3 regions of the Kribbella sp. CA-245084 genome follow, and region 1 is predicted to be linked to each of the others. Evidence: riboswitches for the same ligand, from Rfam matches in the RefSeq annotation. Region 1 holds a riboswitch; each other region holds the start of a gene.
What was found. Region 1 has a riboswitch for ZMP and ZTP ahead of ACQPYH_RS19605 (glycine hydroxymethyltransferase). Riboswitches for the same ligand answer to the same signal wherever they lie in the genome.
Positions count from the first base shown of each region.

Region 2: linked by a shared signal. The riboswitch ahead of ACQPYH_RS22420 (bifunctional 5,10-methylenetetrahydrofolate dehydrogenase/5,10-methenyltetrahydrofolate cyclohydrolase) and the one ahead of ACQPYH_RS19605 (glycine hydroxymethyltransferase) in region 1 are both predicted to bind ZMP and ZTP.
Region 3: linked by a shared signal. The riboswitch ahead of ACQPYH_RS31100 (5-aminoimidazole-4-carboxamide ribonucleotide transformylase) and the one ahead of ACQPYH_RS19605 (glycine hydroxymethyltransferase) in region 1 are both predicted to bind ZMP and ZTP.

Region 1 is NZ_CP192053.1:4,087,235-4,090,496, forward strand. It holds gene ACQPYH_RS19600 (DHA2 family efflux MFS transporter permease subunit) at 1-484, shown strand, start outside; gene ACQPYH_RS19605 (glycine hydroxymethyltransferase) at 539-1,987, opposite strand; ZMP/ZTP riboswitch at 2,016-2,098, opposite strand; gene ACQPYH_RS19610 (acyl-CoA dehydrogenase family protein) at 2,096-3,262, opposite strand, start outside.
Region 2 is NZ_CP192053.1:4,664,090-4,667,351, forward strand. It holds gene ACQPYH_RS22415 (phytanoyl-CoA dioxygenase family protein) at 1-484, shown strand, start outside; gene ACQPYH_RS22420 (bifunctional 5,10-methylenetetrahydrofolate dehydrogenase/5,10-methenyltetrahydrofolate cyclohydrolase) at 481-1,323, opposite strand; ZMP/ZTP riboswitch at 1,343-1,428, opposite strand; gene ACQPYH_RS22425 (beta-N-acetylglucosaminidase domain-containing protein) at 1,428-3,194, opposite strand; gene ACQPYH_RS22430 (nitroreductase family deazaflavin-dependent oxidoreductase) at 3,227-3,262, opposite strand, start outside.
Region 3 is NZ_CP192053.1:6,534,725-6,537,986, reverse strand. It holds gene ACQPYH_RS31105 (AAA family ATPase) at 33-566, shown strand; gene ACQPYH_RS31100 (5-aminoimidazole-4-carboxamide ribonucleotide transformylase) at 556-1,452, opposite strand; ZMP/ZTP riboswitch at 1,484-1,560, opposite strand; gene ACQPYH_RS31095 (nuclear transport factor 2 family protein) at 1,563-1,934, opposite strand; gene ACQPYH_RS31090 (class I SAM-dependent methyltransferase) at 1,941-2,660, opposite strand; gene ACQPYH_RS31085 (CHAP domain-containing protein) at 2,748-3,262, opposite strand, start outside.

The DNA.
Region 1 (3,262 bases):
CACCGATCTCGGGACCGGGTACGGGTACACGGCGATCTGGTTCGTCGTGGTCGGATTCGGGCTCGGGTGCTCGATGCCGCAGGCAATGAACGCGGCACTCGGCGTACTCGATCCGGAGCGGGCCGGGACGGGATCCGGCCTGCTGCAGGCGTTCCGTCAGGTCGGCGGCACGGTCGGTGTCGCCGTACTCGGCACCGTGCTGAACTCGGTCTACCGCCACAACATCGACACGAGTGCGCTGCCCGCGCAGCTCGCCGACGCGGTCGAGAAGAGCCTTGGAGGTGGCCTGGCGGCCGCCGCGAAGGCAGGCTCACCGGACCTGCTCGCCAACGTCCGCGACGCCTTCATGAGCAGCCTGAACACCACCATGTGGGTGTCGGCAGCCATCGCCGCCGTCGGCGCGATCCTCGCGGCGGTGCTGATGCCGAAGCGGGCCGCGAAGGCCTCGCGGGACGCGCTGATGGGCGTCCAGCAGGACGCCTGACCGCAAACGACAGCGCCCGCTCCAGCGGGGGAGCGGGCGCTGTTCTGTTCTGGATCAGTTGAGCTCGAGGCCCGGGTAGAGCGGGTGCTTGTCGAGGATCTCGGCCGAGGCGGCGCGGGTCTTGTCGGCGACGCCGTCGGCGAGGACGTACTTCGCCTTGGACGGAGCGCCCGCGGACGTGGTCGTCGGGGTGGTTGCGGACAGCACGTCCACGATCAGCTCGGCGACCCGGTCGAACTCGTCGGCGCCGAACCCGCGCGTGGTGAGTGCCGGCGTACCGATCCGGACGCCCGAGGTGTACCAGGCGCCGTTCGGGTCGCGCGGTACCGCGTTGCGGTTGGTGACGATGCCCGCGTCGAGCAGCGCGGACTCCGCCTGCCGGCCGGTGATGCCGTACGACGAGACGTCGAGCAGGACGAGGTGGTTCTCGGTGCCGTCCGTCACGAGCTTCACGCCGCGCTTCATCAGGCCCTCGGCCAGTACGACGGCGTTGTCGGCGACGGCCTGCGCGTAGTCACGGAACGACGGCTGACGCGCCTCGGCCAGCGCGACCGCCTTCGCGGCCATCGTCTGGCTCAGCGGACCGCCCAGCACCATCGGGCAGCCGCGGTCGACCGACTCGGCGTACTCCGGCTGGCACAGCACCATGCCGCCGCGCGGACCACGCAGCGACTTGTGCGTCGTCGTCGTGGTGACGTGCGCGTGCGGGACCGGGTCGAAGTCGCCGGTGAAGACCTTGCCCGCGACCAAGCCGGCGAAATGCGCCATGTCGACCATCAGCGTCGCGCCGACCTCGTCGGCGATCTCGCGCATCTTGGCGAAGTTCACCTTGCGCGGGTACGCCGAGTAGCCGGCGATCAGGATCAGCGGCTTGAACTCGCGGGCCTTGCGGGCGACCTCGTCGTAGTCGAGCAGGCCCGTCTCCGGGTCGGTGCCGTAGGAGTGCTGGTTGAACATCTTGCCGGAGATGTTCGGCCGGAAGCCGTGGGTCAGGTGACCGCCGGCGTCCAGCGACATACCGAGCATCTTCTGGTCGCCGAGCGCCTTGCGGAGCTTGGTCCAGTCCTCGTCGGACAGGTCGTTGACGTGCTTGGCGCCGGCCTCGGCCAGCGCGGGGGATTCGATCCGCTGCGCCAGGATCGCCCAGAACGCGACCAGGTTCGCGTCGATGCCGGAGTGCGGCTGGACGTAGGCGTGCGGGGCGTCGAACAGGGCCGTGGCGTGGTCGGCCGCGGTCTGCTCGACGGTGTCGACGTTCTGGCAGCCGGCGTAGAAGCGGTGCCCGATCGTGCCCTCGGCGTACTTGTCCGAGAGCCAGTTACCCATCGTCAGCAGGGTGGCGGGGGAGGCGTAGTTCTCGCTGGCGATCAGCTTCAGCGAGGACCGCTGGTCGGCCAGCTCGGCCTTGATCGCGCCGGCGATCGTCGGTTCGACCGCGGCGATCACCTGCAGCGCGTTGTTGTACGCGGCCGACGCCGCGGCGGCATCGAAGGATTGAGTCATCGTTGTCTCTCCTGCGGTTGCAGTGGGTCGAAGGCACCCAGGCGCACGGTGCCGACGGGTTTCGCTCCCCGGTGGTTCTCCACCTTCAGCGCGCCAGTCGCGACGGCGTCAGCCTATCGTGCGTTCGACGATCCGATCGAACGGCGTCGTCCGCGGCAGCGTCCCGAACACGCCGCCCCAGTCCTGCGCCAATCGCGACGCCACGAACGCGTCGGCCACCTCGGGCGTCGACTGCCGGATCAACAAGGATGCCTGCAGGCACAGGGCCATCTGCGCAGCGAGCCTACGGGCGCCGGCTTCGGCATTCTCGACGTCAGCAAGCGCTTGCAGGACGTCGTTCACCGCCGTGTCGAGCCGTCCGTCCGCACCCTGTACGGCGGCCAGCTCCGTCAGCCAGGCATCGAGCGACTCGGGCCTTCGCAGCGCCCGCAGTACGTCGAGCGCATTGACGTTGCCCGACCCTTCCCAGATCGAGTTCAACGGCGACTCCCGGTACAGCAACGGCAGCCCGGACTCCTCGACATACCCGTTGCCCCCAAGACACTCCAACGCCTCGGCAACCATGAACGGAGTCCGCTTACAAACCCAGAACTTGGCCAACGGAAGCGCGATCCGCCGGAACGCGGAGTCGCCGGCGTCGACCGCTGCGGCCAGGCGCATCCCCAGCGCGGTCGCCGACTCACTCTCGATCGCGAGGTCCGCCAGCACATTCTGCATCGCGGGCTTGTCCGCCAGCAGGCCACCGAAGGCGGAGCGGTGCCTCGTGTGCCAGATCGCCTCCACGAGAGCTCTCCGCTGCAGCGCCGCCGACCCTAGTACGCAGTCCAGGCGGGTGGCGGCGACCATCTCGATGATGGTGCGGACGCCGGCGCCCTCGTCGCCGAGGCGGTAGCCGATCGTCCCGTGGAACTCGACCTCGGACGACGCGTTCGACCGGTTCCCCAGCTTGTCCTTCAGCCGCTGCAGCGCGAACGGGTTCCGGTTGCCATCGGCAAGCACCCGCGGTACGACGAAGCAGCTCAGCCCGTCCGGCGCCTGCGCCAGCACCAGGAACACATCCACCTGCGGCGCCGAGCAGAACCACTTGTGCCCGTTCAGCTGGTACTCACCGTCGCCCACAGCCGTCGCGGTCGTGAGGTTCGCCCGTACGTCGGACCCGCCCTGCTTCTCGGTCATCCCCATCCCGGCGAGCACACCGCTCTTCGCGGCGACCGGCAACCGCCGTACGTCGTAGTCCGTCGACGCCAGCTGCGGGACCCACTCCTTCGCGAGGCG
Region 2 (3,262 bases), 580 kb from region 1:
CATCCCGACCCGGGACCGCTCCCTCACCGCAGCGTGGATCGCGCTCGACGACGCCACCGTGGAGAACGGCTGCCTGTGGGTGCTGCCCGGCTCGCACCGTCGCGGCGTCCTCTATCCCGATCGCGAGCAGGACGACCTCCGCTTCGACTGCACGGTCGAGGCGTTCGACTTCCCGTACTCCGACGACGACGCCGTCCCGGTCGAGGTTCCGGCGGGCTCGGCGGTGATCTTCAACGGGTACCTGCTGCACCGATCACTGCCGAACACCGGCCGGCACGGACTCCGCCGGGCCCTTGCGAATCACTACATGAGCGCCGAGTCACTGCTCCCGTGGCAGACCGTGCCGGCCGACGTACATGTCGGCAAGCACGACTACCGCGACATCGTGATGGTCGCCGGGACCGATCCGTACGCCTACAAGGGCATCGACGACGTCGCCCGGCCGCACTCCCGCCCCGACAAGGACGGCGGGTGCGACCGCTAACGCAGCTGTGCAGCGGCGGCGTCGACCGTCTGCTCGAGCAGGAGCGCGATCGTCATCGGCCCGACGCCGCCAGGGACCGGCGTGATCAGGCGGGCCACCTCGGCCGCCTCTTCGAAGTGCACGTCGCCGACGTTGCCCTCGTTGTAGCCCGCGTCGACCACGACGGCGCCCGGCTTCAACCAGTCGCCGCGGACAAAGTTCGCCTTGCCGACCGCGGCGATCACCACATCCGCGGTCCGGACCAGCTCGGGCAGGTCCCGGGTCCGCGAGTGTGCGTAGGTCACCGTCGCGTTCGATGCCAGCAGCAACATCCCGGCCGGCTTGCCCAGGATCGGGCTGCGGCCGATCACCACCGCATGCGCGCCTTCGAGTGGTACGTCGTACGCCGCAAGCAGCCGCATGATCCCGCCCGGCGTGGCCGAGCGGAACCCGGGATCCCCGAAGGCCATCGCCGCGAACGACAGCATCGTCACGCCGTCGACGTCCTTGCCCGGGTCGATCGCCTCGAACGCGGCCCGCTCGTCGATCTGCGCCGGCACCGGGTGCTGCAGCAGGATCCCGTGCACCTCGGGGTCCTCGGACAGCTTCCGGATCTCCGCGACCAGTTCGTCGGTGTTGGTCTCGGCCGGCAGTACGACGCTCCGCGACGCGATCCCGGCCTTCTTCGACCGGTTCTGCTTCATCCGCACGTACGTCGCGGACGCCGGATCGTCACCGACCAGCACGGTCGCCAGACACGGCTGGACGCCGTACTGCTCCTGCAGCGCGGCGGCACGCTCCGCCGCCTTGGCCACCATCGCGGCGGCGAGGTCGGTCCCGATCATCAACTCAGCAGTCATCTGCGCACTCCTCCTCGTCAAAGGGTGCCCAGGCGCGCGGCGAAAGCCGGATGGCAGACCGTTCCCCGGTGGTCGTCCACCTCAGCGCCAGTCGCGGTCCGCCCTTAGGATACCGGGCTGCCCGACCACCCCGCCTCGCCGATGAACCTGTCGGCCACCCCGTCGCCGATCCGGAGCGGGACCTTGCTGTGCGGGAGGCGGACGTCACGGATCTCGTCGGCCTGCGTGATCAGGTGCTCGATCTCGTCGCGGGCGGTCGCAACGTCCGAGGCGTTGCCCTCCGCCTGCGCCTCGAACACGCGCAGCGCCTGCCGCAACGCGCCGCCCCAGTAGAACGACGCGTCCAGCCAGGCGTCCGTCTCGGCTTCGAACTCCGGGTCGATCACGCCGCTGCGGATCTGGGCGGACGCGTTCTCGATCGCCTCCAGGTACGGCTCGAGGTCGGCGATCGCGCCGGCCAGATCGCCGCCGTCCCAGGTCGCCTTGAAGGCCGCGAGCTTCGAGGCGAGCACCGGCGCGTTGATCAGATGCAGCTTCCCGTCGTACGTCGTGAGGTCCGCGAACACCTCCAGCGCCGCGATCGTGGCCGCGTCTCCCCCGGCGCGCTCGGCGATCGCGCGATGCCAGGACGCGTCGGCGTCGTACGTCGCGGGTTTCCAGCCGAACTCGGCGAACGAGTACAGCGCGAGCTTGCTGGCCGCGGCCTGGTTCATCGGGTTCGAGATCACGCCGACGACGTGCTCGGCGAGGCCGGGCTCGCGGCCCGTGTACGCCGCGAGCAGGATCCGGCCGTGGGCGTAGTCGTTGACGGGGTAGTTGTCCCAGATCAGGATGTCGTGCCCGAACACTGCCTTCGCCGCGGCCGCTTGTGCGCTCGTGATCCGCTCGGGGACGACCGCAGTACCGGTCCAGTGCACGATCACGGCCGGATCGAGCTGCTCGCGCAACGCCTGCTTGTACGGCGTCTCTTCGAGGTCGTAGTACTCGGTCGGGACCATCTGCAGCGGAGCGACGTCGGGCTTGGTCGCGATCCACTCCCGCTGGACGCGGTTGCACAGGTCGGCCTGCGCCGCACCGGCCGCGCCACCGCCCGTGCCGTACTTCGTGGCGTCCTCGTCGGAGTGCCACTTCTCGTACTCGATGTCGTCGAGCGGGACGTTGAACACGCGGACCCCGAGCGCGTACAGCGCCTCGAACTTCGCGATCAGCGCCTGGAAGTCCTCGTCGGAGGTGTACGCGATCGACAGGCCGGGCGAGAGCGCGAAGGTGAAGTCGACCTTGTTGCGCTGCGCCCGCTCGATCAGCTCGCCGAGCTCGGCCAGTTTGTCGGCCGGGTACGGGTCGCGCCACTGCTCGCGGTGGTAGACGTCGTCCTTGGGCGCGTACTGGTAGGTGTTCATCTTGTGCGCGCCGAGATAGTCCAGGTGGTCGAGGCGGTCCGCGTGCGACCACGGCGTGCCGTAGAAGCCTTCGATCGAGCCGCGGTACGTCAGCGTCGGCCAGTCGCGGATCTCGACGCCATCCACATGACCGACATGGTTGCCCTGGACAAGCTGGTCGAGGGTCAGCGCCGCGTAGTACGTGCCGCGGGTGTCAACGCCGTCGAGGACGATCTGGTGGTCGCCGACGGCAACGACGTACCCCTCGGCCGGCAGACCCGCGGCCGGTTCGACGTCGAGCCCGGTGCCGCCGAGGTGGACCGTCACCGCGGCCTCGCCGTCCACGATCGTGGCGACGCCGGCCCGGGTCAGGGTGTCGCGGACGATCCGCTCGGCATCGGGATCGGTGGTCGGTCCGTGCACCAGGCCGACCGTGTCGCCAAGGTCGAACCCGTCCGGACGGCTGCTGGTCTGCTGAGGCTCAGGGGTCACACCCCTATCCATTCAGCGGGTGGACCTGCCCGTCAAGACGCCCGAGTCAGCTTGAGGACCGGGATGGT
Region 3 (3,262 bases), 2.4 Mb from region 1:
TTTGCCGGCGGGTTTGGTTAGCGTCGGGCGTCATGAGCAACGTCCTTCTGCTGACCGGCCCGCCGGGCTCCGGCAAGACCACAGTCGCCCGGCTCGTCGCGACCGACGCGCCGCGGCCGACCGTGCACATCACGACCGACGAGTTCTACCGGGCGATCCGCACCGGCTTCATCGCGCCGTACCTGCCCGGCGCGCAACGGCAGAACGAGGTTGTCGTCGACGCGATCGTGGCGACGGTTTCGGTCTATGCGCACGGCGGGTACGACGTGGTGGTCGACGGGATCATCGGTCCGTGGTTCCTCGCACCGTTCCGTGCGGCCTCGTGCGATTGGTCGATGTCGTACGTCGTACTGCGTCCGGACCTGGCGACGACCCTCGAGCGGGCACGGTCCCGCGCCGCCGGCGAACTGAAGGACGTCGAGGCGATCACCGGCCTGCACGGGGCGTTCGCGGACCTCGGCGAGCTCGAGCCGCACGCGATCGACACCTCGACGTTCGATCCCGCTGCGACTGCTGCCGAGGTCCGCAAAGTGGTTGCCTCAGGCGACTACTTGCTCAGTGCCTGAACAGGCGCACTCCCGTTGAGGACCAGGTGATCCCCAGGTCGGCGCAGGCGGCGGCGACCTCGGGTGAGCGGATCGAGCCGCCGGGTTCGGCGATGTGAGTGACGCCGTGGCGATGGGCCTCCTCGACGTTGTCGATGAACGGGAGCGCCCCGTCGGACACCATCGAGACACCGGTCAGCGGCTCGTCCGACCGGCGCGACCACCACAACTGCGCCTTCTCGCCGGCCAGCCGCGTGCAGTCCACCCGGGACTGTTGTCCGGCGCCGATGCCGATGGCCATCCCGTCCTTCACCATCGCGACGGTGTTGGACTGGGTGTACCGGGCAACGATCATCCCCAGCAGCAGGTCCCGCGCTGCGTCGTCCGGCACGGCCTCGTCGAGCAGGTCGCGCGTCAGCGGCAGCGCATCCCGCTCCTGCGTCAACCGCATGCCGTAGATCTCGCGCACCTCCTCGGCGGGCGGCTCGAAGCCGGGATCCGCTTCCAGCACCAGATAGGTCCCACGCTTCTTCGCCGCCAGCAGCTCGACCACACCCTCGTCGTACCCGGGCGCGATGATCCCGTCCGAAACAACCCGCTTCAGCTTGTCGGCAAGCTCCAAGTCAATGGGATGCGAGACCGCCACGAAGTCGCCGTACGACGACTTCGGATCGGCGTCGCGCGCCCGCGCATAAGCCTCGACCACGCTCCCGCCGAGAGCCGCCCCGGCCGGCGACACATGCTTGTACGACGCAGCCGCCGGCACACCGAACATCCGCGCAGCCTCCCGCACAAGCTGCCACCCGGTCAGCGCATCCAGCACATTGATGTACGACGGCGCACCCGAAACCACCGTGAACGGCGCACGATCGACCGCCGCCATCCCGGCCGCCTGATGTGGATTCATCCCATAACGCACGAGGACCTCCGAGCTCAATCGGAGGCGCCCAGGCGGACGACGCCTTACTCTTCGCTCCCCGGTGGTACCCCACCCTCGCCAGTCGCGGTGCCTCTAGCCTAGTCGCGCCAGGCGCCGGTCCAGTCGTAGAGCGGGGCTGTGGTCGCGTACTCGCGGAGATACCCGATGCGCCCCCGGTCGAGCCGTGCGACCGTCGCGCCGTCGAATGCGCCGGGCTCGCCCTTCCACGTGCACTCGAAATGCCACTCGGCGACGAGCAGTTCGCCGGTGCTGTCTCGCGCGGTGATGTCCCACGCGTCGACGGTGCCGCCGGCGCCGTACCAGGCGTTCATCCACTGCTCGACGCGCGCCTTGCCGCGGTAGACCGGCCCGTAGCACTCGATCACGACGCAGTCGTCGGTCAGAGTGTCGAGGACGGCGGCGATGTCGTGCCGCCGCCATCCGTCGATGTATGCCTGGAGTTGGTCCACGGCCGGTCAGCTCCTCGTCGCGTGGAAGACCAGCAGACGTGAGTCATCGGTCAGTGGCTCGTGCCAGCCGCCGCGCACCACGATGTCGGTGAAGCCTGCTGCGTGGAGGTCGGCTGTGATGGCGTCGGGGGAGCGGAAGTGGAGGGTGGTGCGGTAGATGGCGTCGTGGCCGTCGGGGAAGACGTTGTGGGCGTCGAAGATCACCTGGCCGTCGGTGGCGTCGATCAGGTCGATCCATTCGACGAGGTGGCCGACGGGGGTGTCGCGTTCGCCGTACGTCGTGTCGCGGGTCCACTGGTCCCATGCGCGGGCTGCGGGATTGCGGGACTCGAAGCTGATGATCCCGCCTGGCCGGAGCACGCCCGCGAGTGCCGTGAAGACCTCGGCCTGGTTACCGAGGTGCATGATCGTGTTGCCGGCGCTGATGACGAGGTCTGCGTCGCCGGTGGGCTCGACGGCGCGGAAGTCTCCGTCGATCCACGTGACTGCATCGGCACCCGGTTGGCGGCGAGCGTAGTCGAGCATCGTCGGGCTCGGGTCCACGCCGATCACCGCGCGACCCGGTGCCACGAGCGAGCGGGTGAGCAGGCCCGTGCCGCAACCGAAGTCCAGAACCTTGCGGGCCCCAGCGGCCAGCGCCCGGTAGTAGGCGTGGTCGTCACCGTCTGGGTTGTCGAGGTCGTACAACTCGACCAGTTGTTCGTCGCCGTACGGATCGTCAGTCACCCGGCGATGCTAGAAGCGAGCCGCAGAGGGAGCAACGAAATAAGAGCCGGTGCGGTCGGCGAGAACCGCACCGGCTCGTCAGCGGAATTACTGCGCGGAGACCCAGCCATAGATGTTTCCCGGGCGCCCGGCCGCCTGAGCGTGTTTCGGATCGAACGGCCCGAGCTTCTGGACCTTGTCGTGCGAGTTGCCTTCGACGGTGGTGATCTTGCCGTTGCCAGTAGCAACTACAACGCCGGTGTGCAGGCTGGTACTCGTGTTCTGCGGACCGGTCCCGTAGAGCACGATGTCGCCAGGCTTCATCCCGGTATTGCCGGAATGGGCGCGGCCCTTGCGCTGGCCCCAGGTGTAGATGTCACCGGTGAAGCCGTAGTTCGGGATGTCACTCCCGGCCTTGCGCCAGGTCCAGGTGGCGAAATGTGAGCACCAGGACTCACAAGCGCCGTACGGATTGCAATTGCTGCCGGGCGGCGTCTCACCCTGTCCGACCTCGCCGTTGGCGGCGTTCACGATCTTCGTCCTGGTGTCGGCCGCGCTCGCGGTCAACGGCAATGAACCCAGCAGGGACAGCACGACAGCGGATAGCAGGAGTCGCAATGTGG